4 regions of the Nonomuraea sp. NPDC004186 genome follow, and region 1 is predicted to be linked to each of the others. Evidence: riboswitches for the same ligand, from Rfam matches in the RefSeq annotation. Region 1 holds a riboswitch; each other region holds the start of a gene.
What was found. Region 1 has a riboswitch for S-adenosylmethionine ahead of ACWEPL_RS17485 (aminotransferase class V-fold PLP-dependent enzyme). Riboswitches for the same ligand answer to the same signal wherever they lie in the genome.

Region 1 (7,437 bases):
AGCCCATATGGCCCGCCGAGACGCTCACCTGGCGGTCGGACGCGTACATCTCCGCGGCGTCCGGATGGAAGACGACGTCCACGCCCTCGGCCCGGCACACGTCCAGGTCGGCGTCGAATGTACGGGGATAGCGTGAAAAATCCTCGCTTGGGCCGAATTGCAGGGGGTTGACGAAGATGCTGACCACGACCTGATCGGCGCGGACGCGGGCCTGCCTGATCAGCGACCTGTGCCCCTCGTGCAGCGCACCCATGGTGGGCACCAGAGCCACTGCACCACCCCGACGCGCCTTGACCAGGTCTTCCCGGCCCTTGGCGACGATCAACTCCATAAGATGCCCCTTACCGTCAGGTCCATATATTGCCCCCCAGCGCGTCGAGGAGCCGCTCCGCCTCCTCCGGTTTGAGCAGCCCCGCGGCCAGCGCGCGGTCGGCCGTGAGGCGGGCCAGCGCGATGTAGGCGTCCGCCGCCTCGGGCGCCGCCAGGATCAGCGCGTCCACGTGCCTGCGCACGGTGCCGGCGTCGCCGCGGACGACCGGGCCGGTCAGCCCCGTGATGCCCAGCCGCAGCACGTTGTCGAGCGCGGCCCCGAGCAGCGGGCCCAGCATCCGCCCCGGGTGCTCGACGCCGATGCGCCCCAGCAGCTCCTGCGACTCGGCGATGAGGGTGACCATGTGGTTGGCGGCCCCGGCCAGCGCCGCGTGGTAGAGCGCGCGGTCGGCGTCGGCGATCCAGACCGGCTCGCCGCCCATCTCGATCACCAGGGCCTCGGCGATGGGCCGCAGCACGTCGGGGGCGGTCACGCCGTACGAGATGCCGGTGAGCTTGTTGAGGTCGTCGTCCCTGCCCGTGAAGGTCATCACCGGGTGCAGCGCGAGCGGCAGCGCGCCGGCCTTGGCCGCCGGCTCCAGCACGGACAGCCCGTACGCCCCGCTGGTGTGCACCAGCAGCTTGCCGTGGAGGTCGGCACCCGTCGTGGCCAGCCCGTTGACGAGGTCGGGCAGCGTGTCGTCGGGCACGGTGAGCAGGATGAGCTGGGCCTGCGCGACCACCTCGTCGGGCCTGGACGGCTTGACGCCGAGCCGGTCGGCCGCCCATCGCTGTGAATTGTCCGAAACGCCGCTCGCGGCCGCGATCCGGTGGCCCGCCTGAGCCAGTGCGGCACCGAGGGCCGAGCCGACCTTGCCCGCCCCGAGTACGCCGACAGTCAGCCGTGCCGGGCGATCCCCTGCGTCCATGACGTCACACCCCTGTCGACCTGCTGATGAGAAGCCTGCCGGGCGGACTGCCGCCCTGGCCTCAACCAGGCACGACGAGCTGGACTCCGGTCCGACGAGCAGGCTTCTGTTGTGGCACTGCCGACCAGCGTAACGGCCTCCCAAGGGCTGCGGACTGTCGGGCGCGTCTCGCGACTCGCCCGAGGGCTCCTACGTGACCGCGGTTTTGCCGCCCGTTGAGTTAACGACAAAAGCGACAAGGGCATACAAAACGTGCACCCCCTGTCGGAAGAGATGAGGAGAGGGGTTTCATCGCATGGCAGCGGGCGCCGAGTCCCCTCATCCAGGACCCGACGCCCGCAGGATGTGACCTCTTGGAGGTGCGACCGGCCGGCCGCTCGCCGACCGACCAGCCGGAGTCGGAGCCCGGGCCGGACGAGTGCCGGCCCGGGCTCTCTTCTTTCAGTGGTGGCTCGGCACGTAGGCGGTGGCGCCGCCCTGGCAGCCGGCGAACGCGGCGCCGATGACGGCCACGGCGTTGCCACAGATGTTGATCGGGATCGCGATCGGAAGGTGCAGCTGGTTGCCGCCGAGCACACTGCCGTTGCCGCTGGTCGTGTCGGCGTGCGCCGGGGCCGCGAGCGACAGCATGGCGACGGCTCCTGTGACGACCATGACCTTCTTCAGCACGAGGGCTCCTCTCGGTTTCGCGGCCTGGGGCCGCTGGTGCTTGCTCGGGAGCGGTCGGTCGCGCCAAATGGGGGTGACGCAACGCGCACGCTCGATGACATTAGGTAAACGTACCGCAAGTCGGCGACAATGAGTAGCCAAACGATGACGATGCGTGTCACCCGAAAGTCATGAGATAGTCCTGACATGTGGCTCACCTGGCGCGCCGCAATGGAGCGCGCGCTGTACGGCGAGGAGGGCTTCTACCTTCGCGAACGCCCTTCGGGCCACTTCCGGACCTCGGTCAGCGCCTCCCCGGCGTTCGCCGACGCGGTGCTGGCATTGCTGTCGGAGGTGGACGCCGAGCTCGGCGGTCCCGACGTGCTCGACCTGGTCGACATCGGCGCGGGCGAGGGCACGCTGGTCGCCCAGGTGCTGGAGGCCGCCGAGCCCGCGCTGCGCGACCGGCTCCGCGTCACCGCCGTCGACCTCTCCCCCAGGCCGGACGGCCTGCCCGAGCGGATCGCCTGGCGGCGGAGCGTGCCCACCGGCATCACGGGCCTGGCCATCGCCAACGAGTGGCTCGACAACGTGCCGCTCGACGTGGTGGAGCAGACCTCCGCCGGGCCACGCCTCATCATGGTGAACGTCCGCACCGGCGAGGAGCGCCTCGGCGGGCCGCCGCGACCGGACGACTGCGCCTGGCTCGACCGGTGGTGGCCGCTGACCCGGGTGGGCTCGCGCGCGGAGATCGGCCGCCCCCGCGACGAGGCGTGGGCCTCCGTCCTGGGACGCCTCACAAGGGGCCGAGCGATTGCCGTGGATTATGCACACCCTGTGGATAACCGGCCGCTCTGTGGCACGTTGACCGGTTACCGCGACGGCGCGGTCGTTGCCCCGATCCCCGATGGGACCTGCGATATCACGGCTCATGTCGCGCTTGACGCGTGCGCCGAGGCCGGGCGCCAGGCCGGCGCGATATCCACAGCCTTGTCCACACAGCGCGACGCGCTGAGGGCTTTGGGGATCACCGGCACCAGGCCCCCGATCGACCTGGCCCGCACCGAGCCGCGCACCTACATCCGGGCGCTGGCCAGAGCGTCGGAGGAGGGTGAGCTGATCGACCCGGCGGGGCTCGGCGGGTTCGGCTGGCTCAGCCAGCGGCGGTGACCTCCAGCGACCGCAGCCCCCTGATGATGTAGCCGGGCTTCCAGCTCGGCTCCTCCCGCAGTTCGAGCTTGGCCGCCCGGTCCAGGAGAGCGCCGTACGACTCGATGAGCTCGATGCGGGCCAGCGGCGCGCCCAGGCAGAAGTGGATCCCGGCCCCGAACGAGATGTGCGGATTGTCGGCCCGCCCCACGTCGAGCCGGTCCGGGTCCTCGAAGACCGCCGGGTCGCGGTTGGCGGAGCCGAACAGCAGCGCCACCTCCGACCCGCGCGGGATCTCCACCCCGTGCACCTCGATGTCCTCCAGCACCCAGCGTTCGAACATCTGCAGCGGCGTGTCCCAGCGCATCACCTCCTCGACGGCCGTGGGCAGCAGCGAGCGGTCCTCGCGCAGCCGGGCCAGTTCGGAGGGGTTGCGGAACAGGGACCACCAGCCGTTGCCCGTCACGTTCACGGTGGCCTCGTGTCCGGCGTTGAGCAGCAGCACGCACGTGCCGACCAGCTCGTCCTCGGTCAGCTCGTCGATCTGCGCCAGGGCGCTGATCAGGTCGTCGCCGGGAGCCCGGCGGCGCTCCGCGGCCAGGGTCTTGAGGTAGTCGGCGAACTCCGACGCCGCCCGTACCGCCGTGTGCTGGGCCTCAAGGCTCGGGTTGAGCTCGTACATGCCGCAGATCTCCGCCGACCAGGGGCGCAGCAGGTGGCGGTCGGCGTGGGGGATGCCGAGCATCTCCGCGATCACCGTCACCGGGAGCGGCTCGGCTACCTCGGCGAGCAGGTCGCCGCCGCCCTTCTCCACGAACGCGTCCACCAGGCCCGCGGCGATGGCGCGCACCCGGGGACGCAGCGACTCGACCATGCGCGGAGTGAACGCCTTGGAGACCAGCCGGCGCAGCCTGGTGTGCACCGGCGGCTCCACGTCGAGCATGCCCGCCCTGATCACCCGCCAGAACGGCTCCTGGAACTCCGGCTCCGCCGGCCTCCCGAACTCCTCGTTGGTGGCCACGTGGAGGTGGGACCGCCCCAGGCGGCGGTCCCTGAGCAGGGCGTTCACGTCGGCATGACGTGAGATCAGCCACTGGTTCGTCGGCTCGAAGTAGCTGACCGGCGCCTCGCGCCTCAGCTCGTCGTACACCCGGTACGGGTGCGCCACGAAATCCGGATCCCAAGGGTCAAATCGCACTATTTCATCTTAAGGAGTGAGGTCCTCCTGTGGCGCCGTCCGCTTGCTCCGCATCCGGATGTTCAGCAGCTCGACGACGAGCGAGAACGCCATCGCGAAGTAGATGTAGCCCTTGGGGATGTGCTGGCCGAAGCCCTCGGCGATGAGCACCACGCCGATCAGCACGAGGAACGACAGCGCCAGCATCTTGATGCTCGGGTGCCGGTCCACGAACCTGCTGATCGGCCCCGACGCGAACAGCATCACCAGCACCGCCACCACGACCGCCGCGATCATCACGCCGAGCGTGTCGACCATGCCGACGGCGGTGATGACGGAGTCGAGCGAGAACACGATGTCCAGCACCATGATCTGGATGATCACCGAGGCGAAGGAGGCGGCCGCGGCCTTCTTGCCGTCCTTGCCCACGGGGCCGTCCATGCTGTGGCCGATCTCGGTGACGCTCTTGCCCAGCAGGAACAGTCCGCCGAGCAGCAGGATCAGGTCGCGTCCCGATATTTCGTGACCGAAGACGGCGAACAGCGGCTCGGTGAGCTGCACCACCCACGACAGGGCGAGCAGCAGGAGCAACCGGGTGATCAGCGCCGCGCCCAGACCCAGCACCCGGGCTCTGTCCCGTTGTTCGGGAGGTAGTTTCCCGGCCAGGATGGAGATGAAGATGATGTTGTCGATCCCCAGCACGATCTCCAGGGCGACCAGGGTGAAGAAACCGATCCAGATCTGCGGGTCGGTTACCCAGTCCAACATTTACGCACCTCCATGACACATGAGCGGGATTTCCGGTAGCAACGAGTCAGCCGCCGGATAAGTTCACCGACTTGCGATCGATGGAGGGGATTGGGTTATAGTCTCCGCCGTAGGTCATGAGTGCCAGCGACAAGCCCCGGCTAGCTGGCCGGCAACCCTCGCGTCCGCGGCGGGGTGCCCCGGGTGAAGACCTGGTCCGTCACGAAGTGTGGCGGGCAAGCGCGGGCTCCGTGGCTGCTTCCAGGGGTCCGATGACCCTGAGGGAGATGTGCCGTGTCCACGTTGACGATCTTCAGCTCCGTCCCCGCTCGCGCCGCCGAGGCCGAGGCCGTTCCGGTCGCCACGGGCAGGCCGATCCCCGCCGTGCTCGGGGCCGACCTCGAGGTGCCGGTCAAGGGCGGCCGGCTCGTCGGCTACGCCAACCTCGACTACGCCGCCAGCGCCCCCTGTCTCGAGCCGGTCAGCGCCGCCGTCACCGCGGCGCTCCCGGCCTACTCCAGCGTCCACCGGGGCGCGGGCTACGCCTCGCAGCTCACCACCGCCCGCTACGAGCAGGCCCGCCACACGGTCCGGGCGTTCGTCGGGGCCCGCCCGGACGACGCCGTGATCTTCACCCGCAACACCACCGACGCCACGAACCTCCTGGCCCGCTGCCTGCCCGCCGGCACCACCACCGTGGTCTTCGACACCGAGCACCACGCCTCTCTCCTCCCCTGGGAGAAGTCCGTACGGCTGGCGCCGCCCGCCTTCCCCGGCGAGGCCGTCCGCGCCGCCGACGCGGCCCTGGCCGGCATCGACGGCCCCAAGCTGCTCGTGGTCACCGCCGCCTCCAACGTCACCGGCGAGCTGTGGCCCATCGCCGCCCTGGCCCACGTCGCGCACCGGCACGGCGCCCGCATCCTGGTGGACGCCGCCCAGCTCGTACCGCACCGGCGGCTCAACCTGACCGCGCTCGACCTGGACTACGTGGCCTTCTCCGGGCACAAGCTGTACGCGCCGTTCGGCGCCGGGGTGCTGGTCGGGCGGCGGGACTGGCTCGCGGACGGCGAGCCGTACCTCAAGGGCGGCGGCGCGGTGCGCTCCGTGGGCGACGACACCGAGTGGCACGACGACCCGGAGCCGCGCCACGAGGCGGGCACCCCGAACGTGCTGGGCGCCATCGCCCTGGCCGCCGCCTGCGACGCGCTCACGGCCACCGGCTGGACCGCGCTGGTGCGGGAGGAGGAGCGGCTGATCGCGCGCCTGCGGTCCGGGCTGGCCTCGATCGAGGGCGTACGGGAGCTGTCGCTGTGGGGGGACGACCACCCGCGCGTCGGCATCGTGTCGTTCACCGTGGCCGGCTACTCGGCCCGCGAGGTGGCCGAGGTGCTGTCCGGCGAGTACGGCATCGGGGTGCGCGACGGCAAGTTCTGCGCGCACCCGTTCGTCCGGCACCTGTTGGGTGAGGCCGACGGCGGATGTGAGGACGGCACCGCTTCCGCGGTGCGGGCCTCCATCGGCATCGGCTCCACGCAGGAGCACGTGGACCGGCTGGTCGAGGCCGTGCGGGACCTCGTGAATCGCTGAGTCGGCCGCTGGGTGAGCCGCTGAGTGAGCCGCTGGGTGTGCCGTTAGACGGCGTCGGAGCGGTTCGGCGGCTTGCGGTGCGGCGGCGGCTCGTCGGAGACCAGGGCGTCGATGTCCCTCATGTCGTCGTCGTTGACCCCGCCGGCCCGGTGCTCGGTCGGCTGCCTGGGCACCCGAGGCGCCTCGGCGGGCGTCGTGAGGCCGGCGGGCCTGGTCGTGACGTTCGACGGCTCCGGACGCTGTGGCCGCGCGGCGCTTTCCTCCTCGGCGGCCCGGCGTTCCGAGCGCCGGCGGAACATCGCGGCGAAGATCCCGTCGATCCCGATCCGGCCGCCCCCCAGCGCCAGGAACAACAGGGCCAGTGCCCCGAGCGCGCCGGGCAGCTCCCAGCCGCCGGCGCTGGACAGCACCCCGTGCCCCGCGTGCACGTACGTGATGGCGCCCAGCATGTTGATCAGCAACAGCAGCCCCACCAGGCGCACCAGCAGGCCCAGGATCAGGAAAATGCCGCCTGCCATCTCGATGAGGGTCGCGAACATGGCGGCGAGCTCCGGCATCGGGATCCCCATCCCCTTGAACGCCTGCCCGGTGGCCGCAAGGCCGCCCTCCCACTTCTGCGCGCCGTGGACCAAGAAGATCACGCCGGTCACCACCCGTGCGATCAACGCCGCGACATCAAACACAACTCTCTTCATGGTGTTATCTCCCCCCGGTTCCTTGTATTCCTCCCCGTGTCCGAGTTAGGGATGCGTTTCCGTACCATTCCTTGACCCGGCCCCGCCCTGGCCCAGCAACCGGCGCGGTGGCAGCATTGCCATATGACGGAACGTGTGGTCGGGATCGGCGCGGGTGCAAAAGAGCTGGCCACCGAGGACATGATCCTCAACATCG
Region 2 (7,437 bases), on a different contig from region 1:
TACTGGATGGCCTCCTCCTCCGACGGCGAGCCCTCCCACGCGCCGCTGCCGCCGCCCAGCGACATGCTGATCACGCCGGCCCCGTGGTCGACCGCGTACCGGATGCCCTTGGCCAGCGCGTCGCGCCCGCCGGCGCGCTGCTGCTCGCGCAGCGGGTCGCCGTTCTCCAGCGTGACCCGGATGGACAGCACCCTGGCCGCGGGCGCCACCCCGATGACGCCGCCCTTGTGCTCGTCGCCGTGGCCGCGCCCGGCGATCAGGCTGGCCATGGCGGTCCCGTGCCGCCCCCAGAGGCCCTTGGCGGTGCCGGTCAGGTCGGGGCCCTGGATCACGGCGCCCTCCAGGTCGGGGTGGCGGCCGTTCACGCCGGTGTCGAGCACGGCGACGATCACGCCCTCGCCCCTGCTCGACCGCCACGCCTCGGGCAGCCGCATCGCGGCGAGCTGCCACTGTCCCGCCCGGGCGGCCTCGCCCACGTCGTCGGTGGCGCTCGCCGGAACGGTTCCCACCACCAGCGCGGTGACGAGGAAGGCGACGGCGAGCCTGCTCATCGGGTGAGCGTCCGGTGCAACTCGGTGGCGAGCTGCCGCGCCGTGGCGCGCAGCCGGGGTGCGAGGCGGTCACCCGGCTGGTACGGCCGGCCGTCGGCGTACCCGGCGGCCGTCGCCACCACGTAGCGCTCGTCGGACCTGAGCACCACCCCGGTGAAGTACTGCCGCTCGCCGAAGCGCTCGGCCGGCCCTCGGGGAAAGGCCACCGGCCGCACGGTCGCGGGCCGTCCCACGCGGTAGTAGTCGCGTCCGGGCGTGTCGAGCACGGCGATGCCCACGGTGGCGACGAACGTCTGCGTGCTGTCGGCGTACGTGGCGCGCAGGGCCACGCGGCAGCCGCGCCGGACGGCGGCGGGCTGGAACGCCGTCCGGCAGGGCGCCTCGGGGGCGACCCCGGCCAGCTCGTACGTGACCCGCGCCCCCGACGGGCTGACCCCGGGCAGGGTCGCGGGGAAGATCTGCGCGACGGGCCACGCGTGCCAGCGCTCTGACACGGGCGGCTCCGGCGCGGGCCAGATCGCGGACATTATGGAGAGCAGCACGATGGACAGCTGGTACAACGTCGACCTCTGGAGGGGAGGGGAGGGACGCCCGCGCGTTGCATTCTGACACGCGCCCGCTGATTCTTTCCGACGCTTCGGTAAACAGACCGATACGCGGAGTAATTCCGATCTGTGCGTCTTCGTCCTATGGAGTAGGGGAGAGTCGGACATGCGCGCCAGGTGGGAGCCCCAGCCGCTGCGCTGCGTCACCGGAATTGACCGCGATCGCGATCAGCCCCGCCGAGTCCGCGAACGCCACCAGCTCCCCCGGCGGCACCGCCGCGAACGTCTCCCGGTAGGGCAGCGAGAGCTGCCGCCGGCCCAGCCAGACCCCCAGGGTGTCGCCCACCCGCACGCCCAGCGCGTGCAGGTCGCCGACCGCGATCGACAGCTGGGTGTTGCCGTAGCGGTCGACCGAGACGACCTCGCCCTCCACCGAGCCCTCGCGCAGCAGCGTGGTCGGCGCCGGCAGCGTCACCAGCCTGCCGATCGGCACCTCGGGCCCCAGGTCCGACGGTCTCAGCCCGCCGCACAGCCGCCCCGCGACCGGCGAGAAGACGTCGCGCCCGTGGAAGGTGGGGGAGACCGGCCGCAGGAAGTGCTCCTCGTTGCTGATCGCGTAGGCGGCCTCGGCGCCGCCGCTGGCGTGCACGGCCCACGACAGCAGCCCGTTGTCGGGTCCGATGAACACCCGCCCGCCCGCCTCGACGGCCACCGCCCGCCGGGCGCCGCCCGCGCTGGGATCGACCGCGCCGATATGGATGCCCGCGGGAAGGTACGGAATGGTCTGGGCGAGAATCGCCGCGCCACGCCGTACGTCACCTGAGGGGATCAGGTGGCACACGTCGATCACCCGCGCCTGGGGGGCGATTCCGGCGATCACTCCGTGACACGCCGCCACATAGCCGTCTTCGAGTCCGTAGTCGGTGAGGAGCGTGATTACTGAGGTCACATTTCGTGACTGTACGTCTCTCAATACGTCGTGAACAGCCGCACTTCGCACATTACGATTGGCCACGGGCCGCGTGCGTGCGGAGTCGTCGCGCGCACCTTTCCCGAGGAGGACACCATGGGAGCACCGCTCAGCGGTGACAATGCTGCCCAGGAGACGTCCGGCCAACCCCTCTCAGAACGCGATCTCGAACTCCTCGCCTTCGAACGCCAATGGTGGCGCTACGCGGGCGCGAAGGAGCAGGCCATCAAGGAGAGCTTCGGGTTCTCCGCCACGCGCTACTACCAGTTGCTCGGTGAGCTTATCGACCGGCCGGAGGCGCTGGAGCACGATCCCATGCTGGTCAAGCGGCTGCGCAGGTTACGGTCCACCCGTCAGCGTGACCGCGCCGCCAGGAGACTCGGCATGCGTCCCTGACCGGCTGGGTACGGCAGCCGCGTGAGGAACATCCCTGGAATGAAAGCGATCTTGGACGACCCGGCGGGCGCCGTGATCGGGCTCGACTTCGACGGAACCCTGTCGCCGATCGTGCCCGATCCCGCCGAGGCCGTGATCCATCCGAAGGCGCCGGAGGTGCTGGCCGAGCTCGGCGCCCACGTCCTGGCGGTGGCCATCGTGACCGGCCGGCCGCCGGCCACTGCGCTGGAGCTCGGGCCGGGCCTGGCCGACGTGCCCCGGCTGGTCGTGCTCGGGCACTACGGCTTCGAGCGCTGGGAGGCCGGGCAGATCTCCGGGCCCCCGCCGCCTCCGGGCGTGCTCGAGGCCGAGGCCGAGCTGCAGCTGCTGCTCGAGTCGCTGGGCCTGCGAGACGTCACCATCGAGGACAAGGGCCGGGCCGTGGCCGTGCACACCAGGCGCAGCTCCGACCCGGAGGGCGCGCTGGCCAGGCTGCGCGAGCCGCTGGCCGAGCTGGCCGGCAAGCGCGGCCTGGTGGTCGAGCCGGGCCGCTTCGTGCTGGAGCTGCGGCCGCCGGGCATGGACAAGGGGCAGGCGCTCAGCCTGTTCCTGGCCGAGCGGGCCGCCAGGTCCGTCATGTTCGTGGGCGACGATCTCGGCGACCTGGCCGCGTTCGAGGCCGTACGCCTCTCGGGGCTGCCCGGCGTGACCGTGTGCAGCGGCTCCGCGGAGGTCACCGAGCTGGCCGAGCGGGCCGACATCGTGGTGGACGGGCCCGACGGCGTCGTCGCGCTGCTGGAGGAGCTTGTGGCGGCTTTCAGCCGTTCGTGATTGAGCTGCAAGTCGCGCTCCCTAGGGTCGGGCGCATGCACAAGCGACACCTCGCCGCCGTGGCCGTGGCCGCGGCCACCCTCCTCGCGACCTCCCTGCCCGCCCACGCCGCGCCCGCCCAGGCGGTCAAGCTGCGCAAGGGCCTGACCCTGTACATCCCGATCAAGTGGGTGGTCCACCGCTTCGGCGACGATGTCCAGATCGTGACCGGCAAGTGCGGCAAGCCCGTGGGCTGGGGGACGCCCGAATGCGACGCCTTCTACGTCCTCGGCCCCTCGTCCATCAAGCGCGGCGCCGAGGGGTTCGGCCCGTACACCGGCAAGCGGCCCTTCTACACGGCGAGCGACGTGCAGCCGTGCCCGTTCAACCGGAAGTGGGGCGAGGCCATCGGCCCGAAGGTCACCAGGGGCCTGCGCCAGGTCGGCGCGGGACACAAGGCCGCCTACAACGCGTGGAAGTCGGAGTGCGTCAAGTATTCGGGCTCGACCACGAAGGTGCTGCTCCGCTTCACGCAGCGCGAGTGGTACCTGCCGCAGAGCAAGATCCTCATCGTGGACCAGTGGAACACGCCGGGGCTGGCCGACACGCTCAAGCACGCCGACTGGACCTGACCGGGCTCAGATCTCGGCCAGCGCGTCGAGCTGGGCCGCGAGCCACTTCTGCGGGGGCAGGGCGGTGGCCGCGGCGTGCAGCTTGTCGCGCCGCATGCGGCGCTCGTCCTCCGGCATGACGAGCGCGGCGTGCAGCGCGGCGGCCGTGCCGCTGATGTCGTACGGATTCACCACGAGCGCGTGCGGGCCCAGCTCGGCCGCCGCCCCCGCCTCGCGCGAGAGGACGAGCGCGCACCTCGTGGACAGGATCGGGCCCTCCTTGGCGACCAGGTTCATCCCGTCGCGGATGGGGTTGACCAGCAGCACGTCGGCCATCCGGTACGCGGCCAGCGAACGCGGGTAGTCGTCGTTGACGTTGAGGATCAGGGGGTCCCAGTCCTCGGTGCCGTACTCGTCCTCGATCTCCTGCGCGCAGCGAAGCACCGACGCGGTGTATTCGCGGTATTCGGGCAGGTCGTGCCGGCTCGGGTAGGCGAACGCCAGGTGCACCACCTTGCCGTGCCACTCCGGGTGCGCGGCGAGGAACTCGCGGTAGGCCACCAGGCCGCGCACGATGTTCTTCGACAGCTCGGTGCGGTCGATGCGGACGATCAGCCGGCGGTCGCCCACCTGCTCCCTGAGCGCGGTCATGTGCGACTCGACGTCGGGCTCGACGGCGCGCTCCCACAGCGCGGCGCCGTCCACGCCGAGGCTGTGCACGCCGATGCGGGTGGTCCGGCCCTCGTGGGTGACGCTGCGGCCCACGCGGTCGACCTCCGCGCCCAGCAGCGCCTCGCAGCAGTCCATGAACGCCTGCGCCCACCTGTCGGCCAGGAACCCGGCGTGATCGGCCCCCAGGATGCCCTCCAGGACCTCTCCGACCACCTCGTCGGGCAGCAGCGAGAAGTATTCGGGGGGCGCCCACGGGGTGTGGCTGAAGTGGGCGATGCGCAGGTCCGGCCGCTCGGCGCGGAGCATCGCCGGGGTCAGCGTCAGGTGGTAGTCCTGCACCATGACGCGGGCGCCGTGGCCGGCCTCCTCGGCCAGCGCCAGCGCGAACGCGCCGTTGTAGTCGCGGTAGGACTCCCACTCGCGCTCGAACCTCGTGCCGAAGTTGGGTGAGTTGGGGATGTCGTAGAGCAGGTGGTTGACGAACCACAGGGTGGAGTTGGCCACGGCGTTGTAGGCGCGGTGGAAGGTGGCGGGCGGGATGTCGAGCATGCGCACCGGACCCGTGTCGTAGCCGGCGTGGTCGATCCGGCCGCCGGGCACCAGGCGCACGGCGCTGCGGTCGCCGTCGGACAGCGCCGCGCACACCCACAGCATGCCGTCCTTCCTGGCCACCTCGGACAGTGCCGAAACCAGGCCGCCGCCACCGCGTTTCATGGTCAGCTCGCCGTCGTCCGAGACGGTAAAGGAAACGGGTCCTCTGTTGGAGGCCACCAGGACGCTGTTCATCTACGCTCCCTTCGCCCATAGGATCCCAGCTATGGCGCTAGATGAGCTAACCGAGGAACTCGCCCGCTCGGCCGCAGGAGGAGATCATCGCGCACTTGGCGAGCTCCTGGCGCGGATCGAGCCCGATGTGATGCGACACTGCGCCCGGATCCTCCCCTATCACCAGGATGCCGAGGAAGCCTCGCAGGACACGTTGCTGGCCGTGGCGCGCAACATCGGCCGGTTCGAGGGCCGGGCGCGGTTCAGCACCTGGCTGCACATCGTGACGGCCAACTGCGCGCGCACCACGTACAGGTCGCTCAAACGCCGCGCGGCCGAGCAGACCTCGGACGAGCTGCCCACGCAGAAGCCCGACGTGGCGCGGGTGAGCGTGATCGCGGGCTCGCGCCTCGACCTGCTCGACGCCATGGAGGCGCTGGAGGCCGACAAGCCCGACCTGGCGCAGGCGCTGGTGCTGCGCGACATCGTCCAGCTCGACTACAACGAGGTGGCCGAGCAGCTCGGCATCCCCCTGGGCACCGCCAAGTCGCGCATTCACCAGGCGCGCAAATACGTGCAGGGAGTGCTGGGTGATGATTATCGCTGAGACGCCACGTCTCGCATCTTGAGACGGGTGGCCATTTGGGCCCCATGGACGGGTAGAGTCCTTTTCAACAACTGAATATTGCTCATCCAGAGGGGTGGAGGGACCGGCCCTGCGAAGCCCCGGCAACCCTCCCGGTTTGAGACTCGCGACAGGGCGAGGCCGACCGGGACAAGGTGCCAATTCCGGTCTGCGGTCAAGGTGGCCGCAGGCGAAGATGAGGGAAGGCCTCGCTTCATGTCGCTCGACTTTGGTCCTGCTGTCGGTCTGTCCTGCCGTGAGTGCGGCACGCGCTACCCGCTCGGTCCGAGCTTCGCGTGTCTGGAGTGTTTCGGGCCGCTCGAAGCGGCCTATTCCTTCGGTACCGTGACCCGCTCCGACATCGAGTCGGGCCCCGCCAACATCTGGCGTTACCGGTCGCTGCTCCCGGTTCCGGTTGACGTCGCCAGTAAGCCGAATATGAACCCCGGCTGGACCAAACTGGTCAAGGCCGGAAACCTCGGACGCGCACTCGGTCTCAAGAACCTGTACGTGAAGGACGACTCGGGCAACCCCACCCATTCCTTCAAGGACCGGGTCGTCGCCATCGCCGTCGAGGCGGCGCGTAACTTCGGCTTCCACACCCTTTCCTGCTCCTCCACGGGCAACCTCGCGGGCGCGGTCACCGCGGCGGCGGCGCGCGCCGGGCTCGAGGCGTGCGTGTTCATCCCGGCCAACCTCGAAGCGGCCAAGATCGCCATGGCTCGCGTGTTCGGCGGCAAGCTGATCGGGATCGACGGCACCTATGACGAGGTCAACCGGTTCTGCTCCGAGCTGATCGGCGACCCGCTGGGTGACAAGTGGGGGTTCGTCAACGTCAACCTGCGGCCCTACTACGCCGAGGGCTCCAAGACGCTCGCGTACGAGATCGCCGAGCAGCTCGGGTGGCGGTTGCCCGAGCAGATCGTCATCCCCATCGCCTCCGGCTCGCAGCTCACCAAGATCGACAAGGGCTTCCGCGAGCTGGTGCAGCTGGGGCTGGTCGAGGACACGCCGTACAAGATCTTCGGGGCGCAGGCGGCCGGGTGCTCGCCGGTCTCCACCGCGTACAAGGCGGGGCACGACGTCGTGCAGCCGGTCAAGCCCGACACCATCGCCAAGTCGCTGGCCATCGGCAACCCGGCCGACGGGCCGTACGTGCTCGACATCGCCCGGCGCACCGGCGGGGCCGTCGAGGACGTCACGGACGCCGAGATCGTGGCCGCGATCAAGCTCCTGGCCTCGACGGAGGGCGTCTTCGCCGAGACCGCGGGAGGGGTGACCGTGGGCGTGCTGAAGAAGCTCGCCGAGAGCGGGCGGCTCGACCCCGAGGCCGAGACCGTGGTCCTCAACACCGGCGACGGGCTCAAGACGCTCGACGCGATCAGCGACGACGCCCAGCCCACGGCCGTGATCCGGCCCTCCCTCGACGCGTTCCGCGCGACTGTCTGACAACCAGGAAAGGCGAGTTAAACCATGAGCGTTTCGGTGCGGATTCCCACCATTCTGCGCACCT
Region 3 (7,437 bases), on a different contig from region 1:
CGCGGCGAACCTGCCCACCGCGAACTCCCCCACCGCCATCCCGACGGCCGCCGCCGCGAGCACCACCCCGGCCTGCCCCTGCCCACCCAGGTAGGGCACGACCATGGCCTCGGCCCCGGCCAGGAACACGCACGGCAGCCACCCCGCCAGCAGCAGCCCGCGCACCCGCCCGTCGGCCAGCAGCCGCCGGTTGACCCGCAGCGTCTGGCGCACCGTGCCCGCTCCCACCGTGCCCGCTCCCACCGTGCCCGCTCCCACCGTGCCTCGGGCGGGCCGGTACGGCAGTCCGGCCCGCAGCACCACGGCGGCCACCGCGGCCAGGCCCGCGGTCGTGGCCAGCGCCCCCGAGGGCCCGGCGATGGCCAGGAACGCGCCCCCGGCCGCCAGCCCGGCGATCTGCGCGCTCGCGGAGGCCACGTTCAGGACCGACCGACCGAGCACGAACGCGTCGCCGGGCAGCACGTCGGGCAGCATCGCCGCCCGCGCGGCGAAGAAGACCGGCGTGAACAGCCCAGTGACCAGCACCAGCGCCAGCATCGCCCAGACCGGCAGCTCCGCGAAGGCCAGCAGCAGACACGTCACCGCCCTGACCACCTCGCCGGTCACCATCAGCGCCCGCGGCGGCAACCGGTCGGCCAGCGAGAGCAGCAACAGCCCGCCCACGATGAACGGCAGCCAGCCGGCCATGTACGCGGCGGCCGACAGGCCGGCCGAGCCGGTCCGCGCATAGACCAGCACGGACAGGGCCAGCATCTTGATCGAGTCCCCGCCGACCAGCAGCGCGAAGCTGCCGAACAGGACCCGGAACTCCTTGACGGCGAACACCTCGCCGAACGTCGCCCCATTCACGTCCACGATGGTGCGGACCGGACCGGCGAGCCGGCGACTCTTTCGGATATAACCGAAAGGTGCCCGTAAGAATCGAGGTCACCCCGCAGGACCTGGTGGCCACCAGGTTCGCGATCTCGCCGCTGATCGAGACCATGCACGCGCAGTGGGTGCTGGCGGGCCGGCTGGAGGCGGGCGTGCACGGCCGGTGGGCCGCTCGGTGGCGGGGCACGTACCGCGAGCTCGAACGCGCGCACCCCGTGCTGCGGGCCGCGGACGCGATCAGCGGCAACCGGCGCGGCACGAACGTCGCCTTCATCGCCCCGCCGCCGACGGCGGTGGACGTGCCGTTCGAGGCGGAGCTGGCCGCCATGCGCAGGACGCCTATGGAGCAGGCGCACGCGGAGATCGCCCGGGCGCTCGCCGGGCGGCCGGCGGCGGGCGGGGTGAGGGAGCTGCTGGCGGGAGCGCGGGTGGTGGAGCGGTTCGCCGACGCGTACGAGGCGCTCTGGACGGAGATCGTCTCCCACGACTGGCCGCGCTTCCGCGCGATCCTGCAGCGCGACGTCGCCCATCGGGCGGGACGGCTGGCGGCCTACGGCTGGGCGGCGGCGCTGGAGGACCTCAGCCCGCAGGTCCACTGGCGACCCCGGGGGCAGATCGAGGTCGAGCTGACCAGCCTCCACGGGCTGCGCCGGCTCGGCGGCAAGGGGCTGCTCTTCCTGCCGTCGGCGTTCACGACCGGCGTCGGCGCCTATCTGGAGGACGCCTGGCCGTACGCGATGATCTACCCCGCGAGGGGCACCGCGGCCGTGCCCGCCGCGGCCGACGCCGACCTGTCGGCCCTGATCGGCCGCAGCCGCGCCCGCATCCTCGCCGAGCTGGCCGAGCCCGCCACCACCACCCAGCTCGCGGCCCTGCTCGGGCAGAGCCTGGGCACCACCGGCGGCCATCTGGCGGCGCTGCGCAGGACGGGCCTGATCGCGGGCACCCGCGTCGGCCGCGGCGTCCTGTACGCGCGCACGCCCCTCGGCGACGCCCTGGTCAACGGCTGAGCACCCCCTCGCACAAAAGAGACAAAAGCCACTAACCATCACCCTGTGCCATATCCAGGTAAATCCTACTGATACAGTCGCTTATGTCACGAGTCCAGTGCGAAGCCCCGGCTTGCTGGACGGCAACCCTCCCACCGCGGCGGGGTGCCCCGGGTGATGACACGGTCGTCGAGCCGAATGGTGCTCCTGGCGGCAAGCGCGGATGTCGAGTCGTGCTGCCCTGTGCCCTTGGCCGGCTGCTCGAAAAGGAAAGGGAAAGATGAAGGGCGGATTCACGCGCCTCGCGGGACTGGGCATGGTGGTCGCGCTGGCGGTCACGGCCTGCGGCGGCGTCGACACGGGTGGTTCCACCGGCGGCTCCACGGGCACCGGCGGCGCGGCGAAGCAGGAGCTCACGGTGACCGCGTTCGCGGGCGCGTGGGGAGAGCTGTTCAAGAAGTCGTTCGTGGAGCCGTTCGAACGCGACACCGGCGCCAAGGTGAACCTCGTCTACGGCGCGAACGCCGAATGGCTCACCAAGCTGCGCGCGGCCGGCGGCAAGAACCCGCCGTTCGACGTCATCGCGTTCACCCCGGACGCGTCGCTGCCCGCGGCCTCCGCCGGGCTGCTCCAGCCGCTGGCCACCGACGGGCTGGCGCACTTCAAGGAGCTGGACCCGGTGCTCGCCGGCAAGTCCGCGTACGACGGCAAGCAGTACGGAGTGCCGCTGACCACCGGCTCCACCGGTCTCCTCTACCGCACCGACAAGATCAAGACGCCGCCCGCGGACTGGGCGGACATCTTCGACAAGCAGTACTGCGGCCACGTCGCCCTCCCGCCGCTCACCTACAACCCCGGCCTGGAGTTCTTCTCGGCCCTGGTCACCTCCCAGGGCGGCACGCTGTCCGATCCGGCCGCCGTGGACAAGGCGTTCGACAAGCTCGCGACGCTGAAGGGCTGCGTGTCCTCCTTCCCCGCCAACGCGGGCAACGCCGCCACCGTCATCGAGAACGGCGACGCCTGGATCATGCCCTTCTGGGACGGCCGCGCCTTCGCCATGGCCCAGGCCGGCTCCCCGATCGGCTTCACCTACCCCAAGTCCGGCCCCGTCGGCGCGCTGACCTCGTATTTCATCGCCGCGGGAACGCAGAAGAGCGACCTGGCGAACAAGTTCCTCGACCACCTGACGGCCGCGCAGAACCAGAAGCCGTTCGCCGAGGGCACCTGGTACGCCGCGGGCAACGACTCGATCTCCTACAGCGAGCCGTTCGAGCAGAAGGTGAAGCACGGTCCCGACGTCTTCAAGAAGTTCATCTGGGTGGACTACGCGGTCGCCACCCCGAAGCTGAACGAATGGCAGCAGCGGTGGAACCAGATCTTCGGCTGACCCCGGAAGAAGGCGGCGGGCACGTCGAGATCGAGGGGCTCGCCGCCGGGTACGACGGCGCGCGCGTGCTCGACCTGGACCGGCTGTCGATCCGCAAGGGCGAGTTCCTGTCGATCCTCGGGCCCAGCGGCTGCGGCAAGACGACGCTGCTCAACTGCGTCGCCGGGTTCGTCCAGCCCACGGCCGGGCGGATCGTGATCGACGGCTCCGACGTGACCCGGCGGCCCCCGTACCGGCGGGGTCTGGGCATGGTGTTCCAGAACTACGCGCTCTTCCCGCACATGACCGTGGCCGCCAACGTGGCGTACGGGCTGCGCGTGCGCAGGCTCGACCGGCGGGAGCGGGACGAGCGGGTGCGGGAGGCGCTGAGCCTGGTCGGCCTGGAGGGGTACGCCGGGCGGCGGCCCCGCCAGCTGTCCGGCGGGCAGCAGCAGCGGGTCGCCCTCGCCCGAGCCCTGGCCATCCGGCCCGCCGTGCTGCTGCTGGACGAGCCGCTGTCCAACCTGGACGCCAAGCTGCGCAGGGAGATGCGGGTGGAACTGCGCGCCATCCAGCGGCGCATCGGCACCACCATGGTCTTCGTCACGCACGACCAGGAGGAGGCGCTCGCGCTGTCGGACCGGGTGGCCGTCATGAACGGCGGCCGGGTCGAGCAGCTCGGCACCCCCGACGAGGTCTACCGGCGGCCGGCGACCCGGTTCGTCGCGCAGTTCATCGGCGCGGCCAACGTCCTGGAGGGCACGGTGACCGGCTCGGGCGCGCTCGACTCCGGCGGGATCGTCGTCGAGTGCGGCCCGCTGTCGCTGCGGCCGGGCGGGCGCGCCGTCGTCGCCGTCCGCCCCGAACGCATCCGCCTGACCACACCGGGCCCAGAGGCCGGCCCAGAGGCCGGCGGCGTGGCCGGGACGGTGGGGTATCGGGCCTTCGCCGGGGACGCCTGGCATGTGGAGGTGCGGCTGGCCGACGGACGCATCCTGAGCGTGCAGGTCGCCGACACCGGCGCGGGCGCCGAGGACCCGCCCGGCGCGGGCACGTCCGTGCTCGCGCACTGGGATCCGGCCGACGTCATCCTCCTGGAAACGGAGGCGCCGTGACACGCCGCTGGGCGGGCCTGCCGTACATCCTGCCGCTCGTGGCGTTCCTGACCGCCCTGTTCCTGGTCCCCCTCGTAGGGCTGCTGCGGCTCAGCTTCAGCCCTGTCGACGCCTTCAACGCAGCGCTGCCCGGATTCACCTTCGGGCAGTACGCCCGGGTGTTCACCGAGCCGTACTTCTACGGCTCCCTGCTGCGGACCCTGGCCACCGCGCTCCTGGTGGCGGTGCTGTGCGTGGCGCTGGCGTACCCGGCCGCGTATTTCCTGGCCCGCCGGCGGCCCGGCGTCGTGCGGACCCTGCTGTTCGTCATCGTGATCTCGCCGCTGCTGACCAGCGTGGTCGTACGCACCTACGGATGGGTCGTGCTGCTGTCCGGCAACGGGCTCGTCAACCGGGCGCTCGTCGCCTCCGGGCTGCGTGACCAGCCCGCCCAGCTGCTCACCAGCTACCCGGCCGTCGTGGTCGCGGTGACGCACGTGCTGCTGCCGTTCGCGATCATCCCGCTCACGACGGCGCTCGGCGGGCTGGACCGCAACCTGCACCGGGCCTCGCAGACGCTCGGAGCCGGGCCGGTCAGGACGTTCCTGCGGGTCACGGTCCCGCTCAGCCTGCCCGGCGCGGTCACCGGCGCCCTCATCGTCTTCGCGCTGGCCATGGGCATCTACATCACGCCGCTGCTGGTCGGCGGGGTGACCCAGCCGCTGACCGGCATCCGGGTCTACGACCAGGTGACGACGGTGTTCGACTACCCGGTGGCAGCGGCGCTGAGCTTCGCGCTGCTCGCGCTGACCGTCGTGTCCACGGGGCTGCTGGCGGGCGTGTTCCGGATCTGGGAGAGGCGCCTTCATGGGTGAGCGGGGCTACGACAGGATCGTGCGGCTGGTGGCCGCGGCCCTGGCGGCGCTGGTGTTCCTGTTCCTGATCGCGCCGCTGGTCGTGCTGGTGACGAGCTCGTTCAACCGGGCGGGCTCGATGGCGTTCCCGCCGTCGGGGCTGTCGCTGCGCTGGTACGCCGAGGTGCTCGGCTCGCCCGACTGGCAGGTCTCGTTCCGGCTGAGCGGCCTGCTGGTGCTCCTGGTGGTGCCGACGACCGTGGTCATCGGGACGCTGGCGGCGTACGGGCTGACGCAGGGGTCGTTCCCCGGGCGGCGGCTGCTGCAGGGGTTCGCGCTGTCGCCGCTGATGGTCCCGGAGATCATCGTCGCGCTCGGCCTGCTCTACTACTTCCACGGCGTCGGCCTCGTCAACTCGGTGACCGGGCTGTGGCTGGCGCACTCGCTGGTGGCGCTGCCGTTCGTGGTGCGGGCGGTCATGGTGAGCGCCGCGCAGCTCGACCCGGCGCTGGAGCGGGCCGCCCTGAGCCTGGGCGCCGGGCGGGTCCGGGTGTTCCTCACGGTGACGCTGCCGCTGCTGCGGCCCGGCATCCTCGCGGGCGCGATCCTCGCCGCGGTCACCTCGCTCGGCGAGGTCGCCGTCACGGCCCTGGTGGCGGGCGCGAACACCACGACGGTGCCGCTGCGCATCTTCTCGGCCGTGCAGTACCAGCTCGACCCGTCGATGGCCGCGGTGTCCACGCTGCTCATGGCGGCGAGCGTGGTGGTGATGGTGGTCGCGGACCGATTCGCTCGCATTTCGGAGGCCCTGTGACAAGCCCTGTGACAAGCACGGTGACAAGCACGGTGACAAGCACGGGTACGGCGACCGCGACCGGCGCGCGGATCGGCATCGACGTCGGGGGAACGTTCACCGACCTCGTGGCCTCCGTGCCGGACCGCGGCCTCGTGGTGCACCACAAGGAGCCGAGCACGCCCGCCGACCCGTCCCTGGCGGTCGCGGACGGGCTGGCGGCCCTCCTCGCCCGCGCGGACCTGCGGCCGGAGGAGGTCGCGGGCCTCGTCCACGGCACCACGATCGGCCTGAACGCCGTCATCCAGCGGCGCGGCGCGCGCATCGCCCTGGTCGTGACCGAGGGCTACCGCGACATCCTGGAGATCGGCCGCAGCCGCATGCCGTCCTCCTTCGACCTGTACGCGGGCAAGGAGGAGCCCCTCGTCCCCCGCAACCTCATCGTCGAGATCTCCGCCCGGCTGGGCCCGCGTGGCGAACCCGTGGCCGAGCCGGACGCCGCCGAGCTGGACCGCGTCGCCGCGCGGCTGCGGGCCACCGGGGCCGACGCGGCGGCGGTCGTGATCCTGCACGGTTACACCGACCCGGCCTTCGAGGAGGGCGTCGCGGCGGGCCTGCGCGAGCGGCTGCCCGCGTTGCCGGTGACGGCCTCGGCGACCGTGTGGCCGGAGGTACGCGAGTACGAGCGTGCCCTGGTGGCCTGCATGAACGCCTACATCCAGCCGCTCATGCGCGACTACTTCGCCCGCCTGGAGAGCCGGGTGCGCGGGCTCGGGGTGTCGGCGCCGATCTTCATCAGCGCGTCCAACGGCGGCTCGATGAGCCTGCGCTCGGCCGCGGAGCGGCCCGTCGAGACCGTGCTGTCGGGCCCGGCCGCCGGGGTGGCGGCGGCCGCCCGGCTGGGGGCGGGGGCCATCGTCACGTTCGACATGGGCGGTACCAGCAGCGACATCGCCGTGTCCGTGGACGGGTCGCCCGAGCTGGCCACCCACACCACGGTGGGCGGGCTGCCCCTGATCGTGCCGGTCGTGGCCGTGCACGCGATCGGGGCCGGGGGCGGGTCGGTCATCTGGGTGGACGGGCCGGGCGTGCTCAAGGTCGGGCCGGGCAGCGCGGGCGCCGACCCCGGGCCGGCGGCGTACGGCCGGGGCGGCGACCGGCCGACGGTGACGGACTGCTACCTGGCGACCGGGCTGATCGACCCGCGCACGTTCCTCGGCGGCCGGATGCCCCTCGACGCCGGCGCCTCGCTCAAGGCCCTGTCGGGCATCGCCGCCCACCTCGCCTCCGGAGGCGAGCGCGCCGGTGACGACCTGGCCGCGTACCGGGTGGCGGCGTCGGCGTTGCGGGTGGCGACGGCGGGGATGGCGACCGAGCTGCAGAAGATCATGGCGCAGCGCGGGCTCGACCCGCGGCGGTTCGCGCTCGTGCCGTTCGGCGGCGCGGGCCCGACGCACGCGGCCATGCT
Region 4 (7,437 bases), on a different contig from region 1:
GGATGGGCGTGCTGAAGGGCGCCTCCATCCCCGACGTGCTGGTCACCGGCCTGCTCTGCGTGGCCCTGGTCCCGCTCGGCGCCCGGGTGCTCCGTGACCGGCCGCCCGCCACGACCGGCCGGCCGAAGGCGCTGAGTTGGTGAGCGGGTCAGGGCTTTCGGAGATGCCAGACGATCAAGGCGGGAGTGTCCCGATAGGCCACCGCCGCCGCTTCCGAACACCACCGCTGAGCGAGAGGGCCACCGTGCCCGCCGGGCGACTCGCCCCACCGAGGTTCGTGGCAGGCCACGATCCGCAGCCCTGCCTCGTGGATGGCGTTGATGTAGTCACTGGCCAGGAAGCGGCTGGCCGGCATGGCCCGTACGCCCCCGTCCGGTCCCGCCACCCTCGGCACACCTCCCAGATACAGCGACAGCGGATGGATGTCCGACAGCACCAGGTGCCCACCGGGCCGGGCGACACGGGCCAGTTCTGCCAGCGGCGGCCCCAGGGCCGGCAGATGGGTCAACGCCAGCGCGCAGACCACCGCATCGAAACTCGCCGACGGGACCGGCATGCGACACAGGTCCCCCTGACGGAACTCCCCGTCCGGAACCTTGGCCTCCGCTCTGGCAAGCATCTCCGCCGAGGAGTCCACGCCGACGACCTCATGCCCCAGCCCAGTCAGGAACGCGGCATGCCGGCCGGTGCCGCACGCGGCGTCCAGCGCCCGCCCCACCGCCAGCGTTTCCAGGATGCGCCGCACCAGCGGCTCCTCCACGGCGATCAGCGGGTTTCCTTCGCCGTCGTATTGCTCAGCCCACTGCGCGTACCCCTCCGTGGTGGAGGCCTGGCCGACGACCACGCCCGCGTTCAGCTCCGGATCCGGGTCGGTCACCATCTTGCGGATCTCGGCGATCCGCTCTTCCACAAAGGCCGCATCCTCCAGATCACCCGCCTGCGCGCGTAACAGCGCGATTCCTTCCAGCCCCAGCAGCCAGGCCAGCGAGTGAGCGTAGAAAGGCATGCCGACACGATAAGAACCAGGCCATCGCCACCGCGACCCAATAAAGGCGGAGCCGTTCACCCTCCGGAGTGTGGTTAAACAGCAGAGTCGCCGCAGGCGGGCGACTGCGCCGCGTACCCTTCGGCGACCAGCAAGTACACGCAGTTCAACGCGAGGGCCGGTCAGAACGGCAACGAAATGACGCTTTGCCTGCTCATAGATGTCCGGTCGACGGGGCGGAACGACGCCCGCCGTGGATCTCGGGAATCTCGCGCACGATCACTGCCACTGTCTCCTCAGGGGCCCTGATCAACGCTACTCACGATCTTCAACCTTCCCACAAGAGGCTGGCCGGTGCGACAACCGAACTGCTGACCTTCCACAAGAGAATCCACGTCGCTCTTCCAAGTACCCAGATCAAACGCTGGCCGTACTACCTTCCGGGCAAATGGATACCCCACTGCACCCTCGCCCTTGGCCTGGACCGCGCGGAGTTGTCGAAAGCGATGAATGCCATACACGGCTACGAGCCGATGGTCGCCACTGTCTCCGGCATCAGCATCACCGAGACCTCCACGGGCACGGTCACGCCATTGATTCCATGAATGCGTGCAACCCAGTGGCGTCATCAAGACCTGTAGACGTTCACAAGCGGCAGATAGGCACTGAAGTGGTCGGCCACGATATCCGCCACAGCCCCCGCATCATCGGCCCCATCCACCTCCAGAACCCGGATGCCCAAACGGCGAGCGGACCGAACGGCCTCGTCGGCGACGAGCCGGTCCCGGGCGAGTCGGTTGCGCTGTGCTCGATCAGGATCGCTGACTCGGTGATCGACGGCGGCGGCCCGGGGCAGCTCGCGAACCTGACGCCGGCGGAACTCTTCGCTCGGCACCATGACGATCATTCGCCAGGTTGAGTCGATGATGGGAGCGACCAGTTCGGGACGCAGCCCCCAGCCTTCGGCGACGACCGGCCGCCCCGAAACCAGGCCACGCAGGTCGTCCAGAACCCATTCGAACCGCGCGGGAAAGCCGGCCAGGATCTCGTCGGCCATTTTCTGAGGGCTGGTGTTCACCCAGACGGCGTCCGGCTCAGGGTCCGCGATGGGCTCGCCGAGCCGCACGCGACGGGCGATCCGACGGTCATTGTGCGCACGTGCGTCGTGATAGTCGTAGTGATAGGCGGTCAGCCCGTACCGGGTGGCGAGCAGCCTGGCGACGGTGGATTTGCCGGCCCATTGTCCCCCTCCGATCCACAGGGCGTTGTGCAAGGTGCCGAACGGATCCCAGACCTCGCTATTTGTGGCGTTCACGGTTACAGCATGGCGACGGCACCGACCAAAGAAACAGTCTTGTTCTGCCTGCCCGGACGGGTGACGATCGTAGAGAGAAGCCCTTGTCGATGGGCCCGGCGGATCAGTCCGTCATGCGCAGATCGGTCGCGGTCAGCAACGACGAAAGCCTGATGCCTTCCGCGGCCAACGCCGCCGCACCTCCCTGCTCGCGGTCGATGACGCACAATGCCTCACTGACCTGGGCCCCGAGGCTCCGCAGCTCAGCAGTGGACAGGACGATCTGGCCACCGCTGGTGACAACATCCTCAACCACCAGAACCCGCCGCCCCACCACATCCGCGCCCTCGGCCAGACGACAGGTCCCGTACGCCTTGGCCTGCTTACGGACGAACGCACACGGCAGACCGGTGTGCCGGCCAAGCGCGGTGACCACCGGAATCCCGCCCATCTCAAGCCCGGCCAACACCTCGATGTCCCCCGGGACCACGGGCGCCATCGCCCGAGCGATGTCATCCAGCAGAACGGGGTCACCCTCGAACTTGTACTTGTCGAAGTACTCGGTGGCGGTACGTCCTGAGCGGAGCACGAAGTGGCCGGTGAGGTGGGCTGCGGCATGAATCCTGCGAGCCAGGTCAGAGCGCGTCACAGGCACCCAGTCTCCCAGAGGCATGGCGGACGCGCTCAGGGGCCGCCCCACACAGCCGAGAAGCACGAACAGCCTCACCTCATGGTGGGCGGGTGCCACGTCCCGAGGTCCCACTCCTCGATCTCGCAGAGGCCCTCTGGATACGCCTGCCTCGCAACCTGCCGCATCGATCAAGGCACTTTTGCATTGCTACCTACAGTTATGGGCATATAGCTCTCTGTATCGCTAATAGGCCGTCTTGTCCGAAAGATGCCTATTTGTCGGGGAGTGGAGGCATCGACGATGCGGAACGGCCGAACCATACTCGTCAGCACGTTCACGGCTGCGCTGCTGCTGGCCGCAGGCTGCACCTCGGGTGGCTCGAACCCACCACCGCCCGCCGGCCCACAGGAGCGGGCCCTCGCAGCCAAGCTGTCGATCATCCCGGCGAACGGCACGAAGAAGGTGCCCCCGGACGCCGGAGTCAGGGTCAAGGCCACCGACGGCAAGGTCACCAAGCTGACCGTCGCCGACGCCAAGGGGCATGAGGTCCGCGGAACCCTCGGCGCGGACGGGACGTGGCACCCCACGTGGCCGCTGCGGCCCTCGACCGCGTACACGGTGAGCGCGCAGGCGACCGGCAGGGACGGCAAGCCCGTCACCGCGCGGGCCACGTTCACCACGCTCAAGCCGAAGCGGGTGCTGGAGAGCGGCATGTCCCCGCTGGACGGCGAGAAGGTCGGCGTCGGCATGCCCGTCCAGCTCCTGCTGTCGCGCCCCGTGACCGCCAGGAGCGACCGGGCCGCGGTCGAGAGGTCGCTGGAGGTGCGGATGTCGAAGCCGGTCGAAGGCGCGTGGAGCTGGGTGAGCGACCGCGAGGTCCAGTTCAGGCCGCGCGAGTACTGGCCGGTCGGCGAGAAGGTCACGGTGGTCGCGCACCTGGCCGGGCTGCGGGCGGGCCGGGACCTGTGGGGCACCAGGGACCGCAGCCTGACGTTCACCGTCGGCGACGAGCACATCACCAAGATCCGCAACACCACCCACCGGGCGGTCGTGCGGGAGAACGGCAAGGTCGTCAAGGCCATCCCGGTCAGCCTGGGCAAGAAGGGCGACGAGAGCTGGTCCGGTGTCATGATCGCCCAGGAGAAGGCCGCGTCGACCCTCATGGACTCGGCCACCATCGGCAGGCCCGGCGAGTACTACGCCCATACCAAGTGGAATGTCAGGATGACCTACAGCGGCATGTTCTTCCATGCCGCGCCCTGGTCGACCGGCGCGCAGGGCAACAGCAACGTCAGCCATGGCTGCGTGAACGCCAGCATGGCCAACGCCCGCTGGTTCTACAACTTCACGCAGCGGGGAGACATCATCGAGGTCACGGGGACGTCGCGGAAGCTCGAGTTCGGCAACGGGCCGACGCCGTGGGCGAAGTCATGGGACGACTGGCTCGCGAGCAGCGCCCTCGGCAAGTCGATCAACGCCTGATGGGAGAAACCGCGTCGGTTTGATTGGGCGGACCCGCTTGCGCATTGACGGTGTCCGCCTGTGCAGGCATGATCTCGACTCGGTAGTTCATCCAGAGGATCTGAGGGACCTGGCCCTGTGACGGTCCGGCAACCTCCCCGGCGGGAAACCCGCGGGAAAGGTGCCAATGCCAGGAACGATGAGGGAGAGCTGATGAGCGTGCGGCTTGATGTTCCTGTCCTTTCCGGGGATCTGGTGCGGTTGGAGCCGCTGGCGATGCGACATGCGCCGGATCTCGCGGAGGCGGCCGAGGAGGATCGGTCGTCCTACGACTTCACGCTGGTGCCTCGCGCTCGCGAGATACCGGACTACCTGGCGGCCCAGCTCGTCCGCGACGGGCTGACCCCATTCGCGCAGGTTCGGCTCAGCGACGGCAAGGCGGTGGGCTGCACCGGCCTGTGGGATCCCCGCAGGTGGCCGGACCGGCCGGACCTGCGCGCGATCGAGATCGGCTTCACCTGGCTGGCCGCCTCGGCGCAGGGCACCGGGATCAATGCCGAGGCGAAGCTGTTGCTGCTGTCGTACGCGTTCGACGTGCTCGGCGTCGCCCGCGTCGACCTGAAGACCGACGCCCGCAACCACCGGTGCCGCCAGGCCTTGGAACGCCTCGGCATCCCCTTCGAGGGCGTGCTGCGCGCCTGGTCCATGTCGTGGGCGCGCGGCGAGGAGGGCAAGATCCGTGACTCGGCCATGTTCGCAGTGGTCGCCGAAGACTGGCCTACCGTCAAACCGGCACTGCAAGCCCGTCTCACCGCCGTGAGCTCCCGTTCGCCGGCCCTCTGAGAAGCTTCGGCTGGGTGCGGTGAGGCGCCCCTGAGCGTCTGAACACGGCCTGTCGGCAAGTTCGGCGCCCACCAACTTGGCCGCCCGGTGGCGGGACTCGACCCGTGCCTGACCCGTCACGCCGCCTTGTCACGGGATCCGGAGTGGACCCCGCGACACGAGGTTGACATCCCATCAAGCAGCGTCGAGCGCTGCGGTGATCTTGCGGGTCATCTCGGCCAGGGTAGGGCTGGGCCGACCCTGGTGGGTACGGGCGGCTGCTTCGAGGGCGACGCTGACGGTGCTGTGGAAGTTGTCGGCCTCGGCCGGATCCTGCTGCTTGAGCAGGTTCATGGACGCGGTCAGCGCCGGCAGCACCAGGTCGGCGAGGTCGGCGACGGACTTGCCGTACTTCACGCCCTTGGGCGCCTTGGTGAGCACGTGCCCGACCAGGCCGGTCGCGGAGGTCAGGGCGATGGAGCCTTCGGTGGCGACCTTGTGGGCCGAGCCGGCGGCTCCGGCGGCGGACATCAGGGAGACGGCGCCCCATGCAGCGGTCCGCAGGGTGAGCTTGTCCTGGTCGGAAAGGGTGATGGACATGGTGGCGTACTCCCTTGGCTCTGTTATGAAATGGGCTTCCACGAGAGGCGGGGGCGAGCTGGGCGTGCCCCGGTTCGCGCTCTGTGCATTCACTGTCGCCGACCGCTCTGATACCGGGCCGTTGGCGTGCTGACACAGCCGCTGACACCGACACAGCATCCGACCCGATCGCCCGGGACACTGCCTGCCGCGCTCCTGGCCCTCCTACGGGCGCAAGAAGGCCCAGACCGCGGAACGACGGCTCAAGGCTAGGAACAGGTGGACCGATCATGATCCGGCCTTCACCACGAAGCTTGGCGACCCGATCGCGCACACGGAGGACTGGAAGCGGTGGAAGTCCATCCTCAAGCAGGCCGACGTACGGGACCCCAAGTCAACAATGCCGTCCTCATCGAGCAAGGCGTTCAGGAAATCCTCGGCCACACCCGTGTGACCACCACCGGGCGCGCCACCCCCACGTAGCAACCCTCCAGATGAAAGACACCCTCTGGGGTCTCCCTGATCAGTGCCGGTTAAGGTCCTCGATCGCCAGCACGACGGCTGTGATGAGAAACCCCAGCCCCACGCCCACCAGCGCGATCACCGCCGTGGTCGCATCGCCCCCTGTTCCGGTGAGAACGACCCAGCCGGCCACAACGAGGAACAACCAGCCGAGAAGGACGAGACCACGAGCACCACTACGACGAGTTCCGCTGCTGCGCTTCAACGACCATCCTTCGGTTGGGTGAGGCTACAGAATGATGGTCCATGCATCACCGCTCAGGAAAGATCCAATGCATGGGCCCTTCCAGAAATACGGGGCGAGGTCAACCCACTCGTCTCCCTACTGATGACGACCGGCAAAACCGATGATTGCCGGGCCTGACGGTCCGGCAAAGGTCCGGCATGATCCACCGCCAGGCGGGCGCGGCAGCCATATGGCGCCATCTAAAGGCCGAGGCGTTCCACCTCCGTCGCCTTCGCTTTGAGCGTCCTGGACGAGGACGTAGTCGAGGCGAACTCCTCCTCCTGGTAGCTGACCTCATCCCCCTGAATCGTGAACGTGTTGACGGCCGGGCCGTCCTCGAGGCCGGTCACCTCATAGGTGACCTGGTACTCCTGGTCCGGGTTCAGAGCCGGTCCGGAGTAGCTGACGCGGATGCTGTAGGTGACGTTGCAGCCGGCGCTGCCGTAGCACTTCTTTTCTAGGGTCTTCACGCGGAGACTGAATTCCTCAGGGTCAGGCGTGTGCGTGAACGAGGCCGGGCTGGCGGAGGTGGTCGCGGCTGCCGATGGTGTGCCACTCGTGGAGGCGGGGGCGGACAGCAGTCCTTTGGCAGCAGGGGCACAGCCTGCCAGCAGCAGGCCGGCGATCAGGGTGCCAGGCAGGACGGTAAGGGTACGCATGGGTTCTCCTTCTCGGGTGATGGAAGCGTGAGCGAGCACGCATGCGTGCCGGTTGACGTGCGCTTTCTCAGCGGACATATCGGGTAGCCGTCTCGATCACGGCTGATGGCGCACCCTGAGCCACGAGCTCACGACGGCACAACGCACACGCCGAGGTGCCAACCTCGGGGCGCAGTACGGCGCCGCCGGCATCCGAAGGGCACGACTAGCGCGCCCCGCGCGGCGGTACTCGGTGTCGAAGTGATTCCCTTCGCCCGA

Region 2: another riboswitch for S-adenosylmethionine. It lies ahead of thrC (threonine synthase); the one in region 1 lies ahead of ACWEPL_RS17485 (aminotransferase class V-fold PLP-dependent enzyme).
Region 3: another riboswitch for S-adenosylmethionine. It lies ahead of ACWEPL_RS47635 (ABC transporter substrate-binding protein); the one in region 1 lies ahead of ACWEPL_RS17485 (aminotransferase class V-fold PLP-dependent enzyme).
Region 4: another riboswitch for S-adenosylmethionine. It lies ahead of ACWEPL_RS19050 (GNAT family N-acetyltransferase); the one in region 1 lies ahead of ACWEPL_RS17485 (aminotransferase class V-fold PLP-dependent enzyme).

Annotation. Positions count from the first base shown of each region.
Region 1 covers NZ_JBSGFQ010000018.1:103,502-110,938, reverse strand. Annotated here, with positions in the region: gene panC (pantoate--beta-alanine ligase) at 1-331, opposite strand, end outside; gene ACWEPL_RS17510 (Rossmann-like and DUF2520 domain-containing protein) at 348-1,238, opposite strand; gene ACWEPL_RS17505 (chaplin family protein) at 1,680-1,907, opposite strand; gene ACWEPL_RS17500 (SAM-dependent methyltransferase) at 2,094-3,056, shown strand; gene ACWEPL_RS17495 (cytochrome P450) at 3,040-4,233, opposite strand; gene ACWEPL_RS17490 (TerC family protein) at 4,243-4,980, opposite strand; SAM riboswitch class IV at 5,093-5,208, shown strand; gene ACWEPL_RS17485 (aminotransferase class V-fold PLP-dependent enzyme) at 5,254-6,546, shown strand; gene ACWEPL_RS17480 (DoxX family protein) at 6,591-7,241, opposite strand; gene ACWEPL_RS17475 (NADH-quinone oxidoreductase subunit D) at 7,365-7,437, shown strand, end outside.
Region 2 covers NZ_JBSGFQ010000128.1:24,407-31,843, forward strand. Annotated here, with positions in the region: gene ACWEPL_RS54895 (S8 family serine peptidase) at 1-551, opposite strand, end outside; gene ACWEPL_RS54900 (hypothetical protein) at 548-1,111, opposite strand; gene ACWEPL_RS54905 (SAM hydrolase/SAM-dependent halogenase family protein) at 1,239-2,045, opposite strand; gene ACWEPL_RS54910 (DUF3263 domain-containing protein) at 2,163-2,462, shown strand; gene otsB (trehalose-phosphatase) at 2,502-3,272, shown strand; gene ACWEPL_RS54920 (hypothetical protein) at 3,308-3,883, shown strand; gene ACWEPL_RS54925 (alpha,alpha-trehalose-phosphate synthase (UDP-forming)) at 3,890-5,320, opposite strand; gene ACWEPL_RS54930 (RNA polymerase sigma factor) at 5,352-5,906, shown strand; SAM riboswitch class I at 5,986-6,127, shown strand; gene thrC (threonine synthase) at 6,141-7,373, shown strand; gene ACWEPL_RS54940 (MoaD/ThiS family protein) at 7,398-7,437, shown strand, end outside.
Region 3 covers NZ_JBSGFQ010000091.1:6,710-14,146, forward strand. Annotated here, with positions in the region: gene ACWEPL_RS47625 (MFS transporter) at 1-849, opposite strand, end outside; gene ACWEPL_RS47630 (helix-turn-helix domain-containing protein) at 909-1,883, shown strand; SAM riboswitch class IV at 1,968-2,088, shown strand; gene ACWEPL_RS47635 (ABC transporter substrate-binding protein) at 2,143-3,249, shown strand; gene ACWEPL_RS47640 (ABC transporter ATP-binding protein) at 3,228-4,343, shown strand; gene ACWEPL_RS47645 (ABC transporter permease) at 4,340-5,197, shown strand; gene ACWEPL_RS47650 (ABC transporter permease) at 5,190-5,990, shown strand; gene ACWEPL_RS47655 (hydantoinase/oxoprolinase family protein) at 6,023-7,437, shown strand, end outside.
Region 4 covers NZ_JBSGFQ010000020.1:133,113-140,549, forward strand. Annotated here, with positions in the region: gene ACWEPL_RS19020 (hypothetical protein) at 1-143, shown strand, start outside; gene ACWEPL_RS19025 (class I SAM-dependent methyltransferase) at 149-1,006, opposite strand; gene ACWEPL_RS19030 (hypothetical protein) at 1,192-1,590, shown strand; gene ACWEPL_RS19035 (hypothetical protein) at 1,614-2,300, opposite strand; gene pyrE (orotate phosphoribosyltransferase) at 2,404-2,928, opposite strand; gene ACWEPL_RS19045 (L,D-transpeptidase) at 3,211-4,392, shown strand; SAM riboswitch class I at 4,477-4,577, shown strand; gene ACWEPL_RS19050 (GNAT family N-acetyltransferase) at 4,585-5,214, shown strand; gene ACWEPL_RS19055 (hypothetical protein) at 5,389-5,793, opposite strand; gene ACWEPL_RS19060 (hypothetical protein) at 6,296-6,499, opposite strand; gene ACWEPL_RS19065 (hypothetical protein) at 6,721-7,179, opposite strand.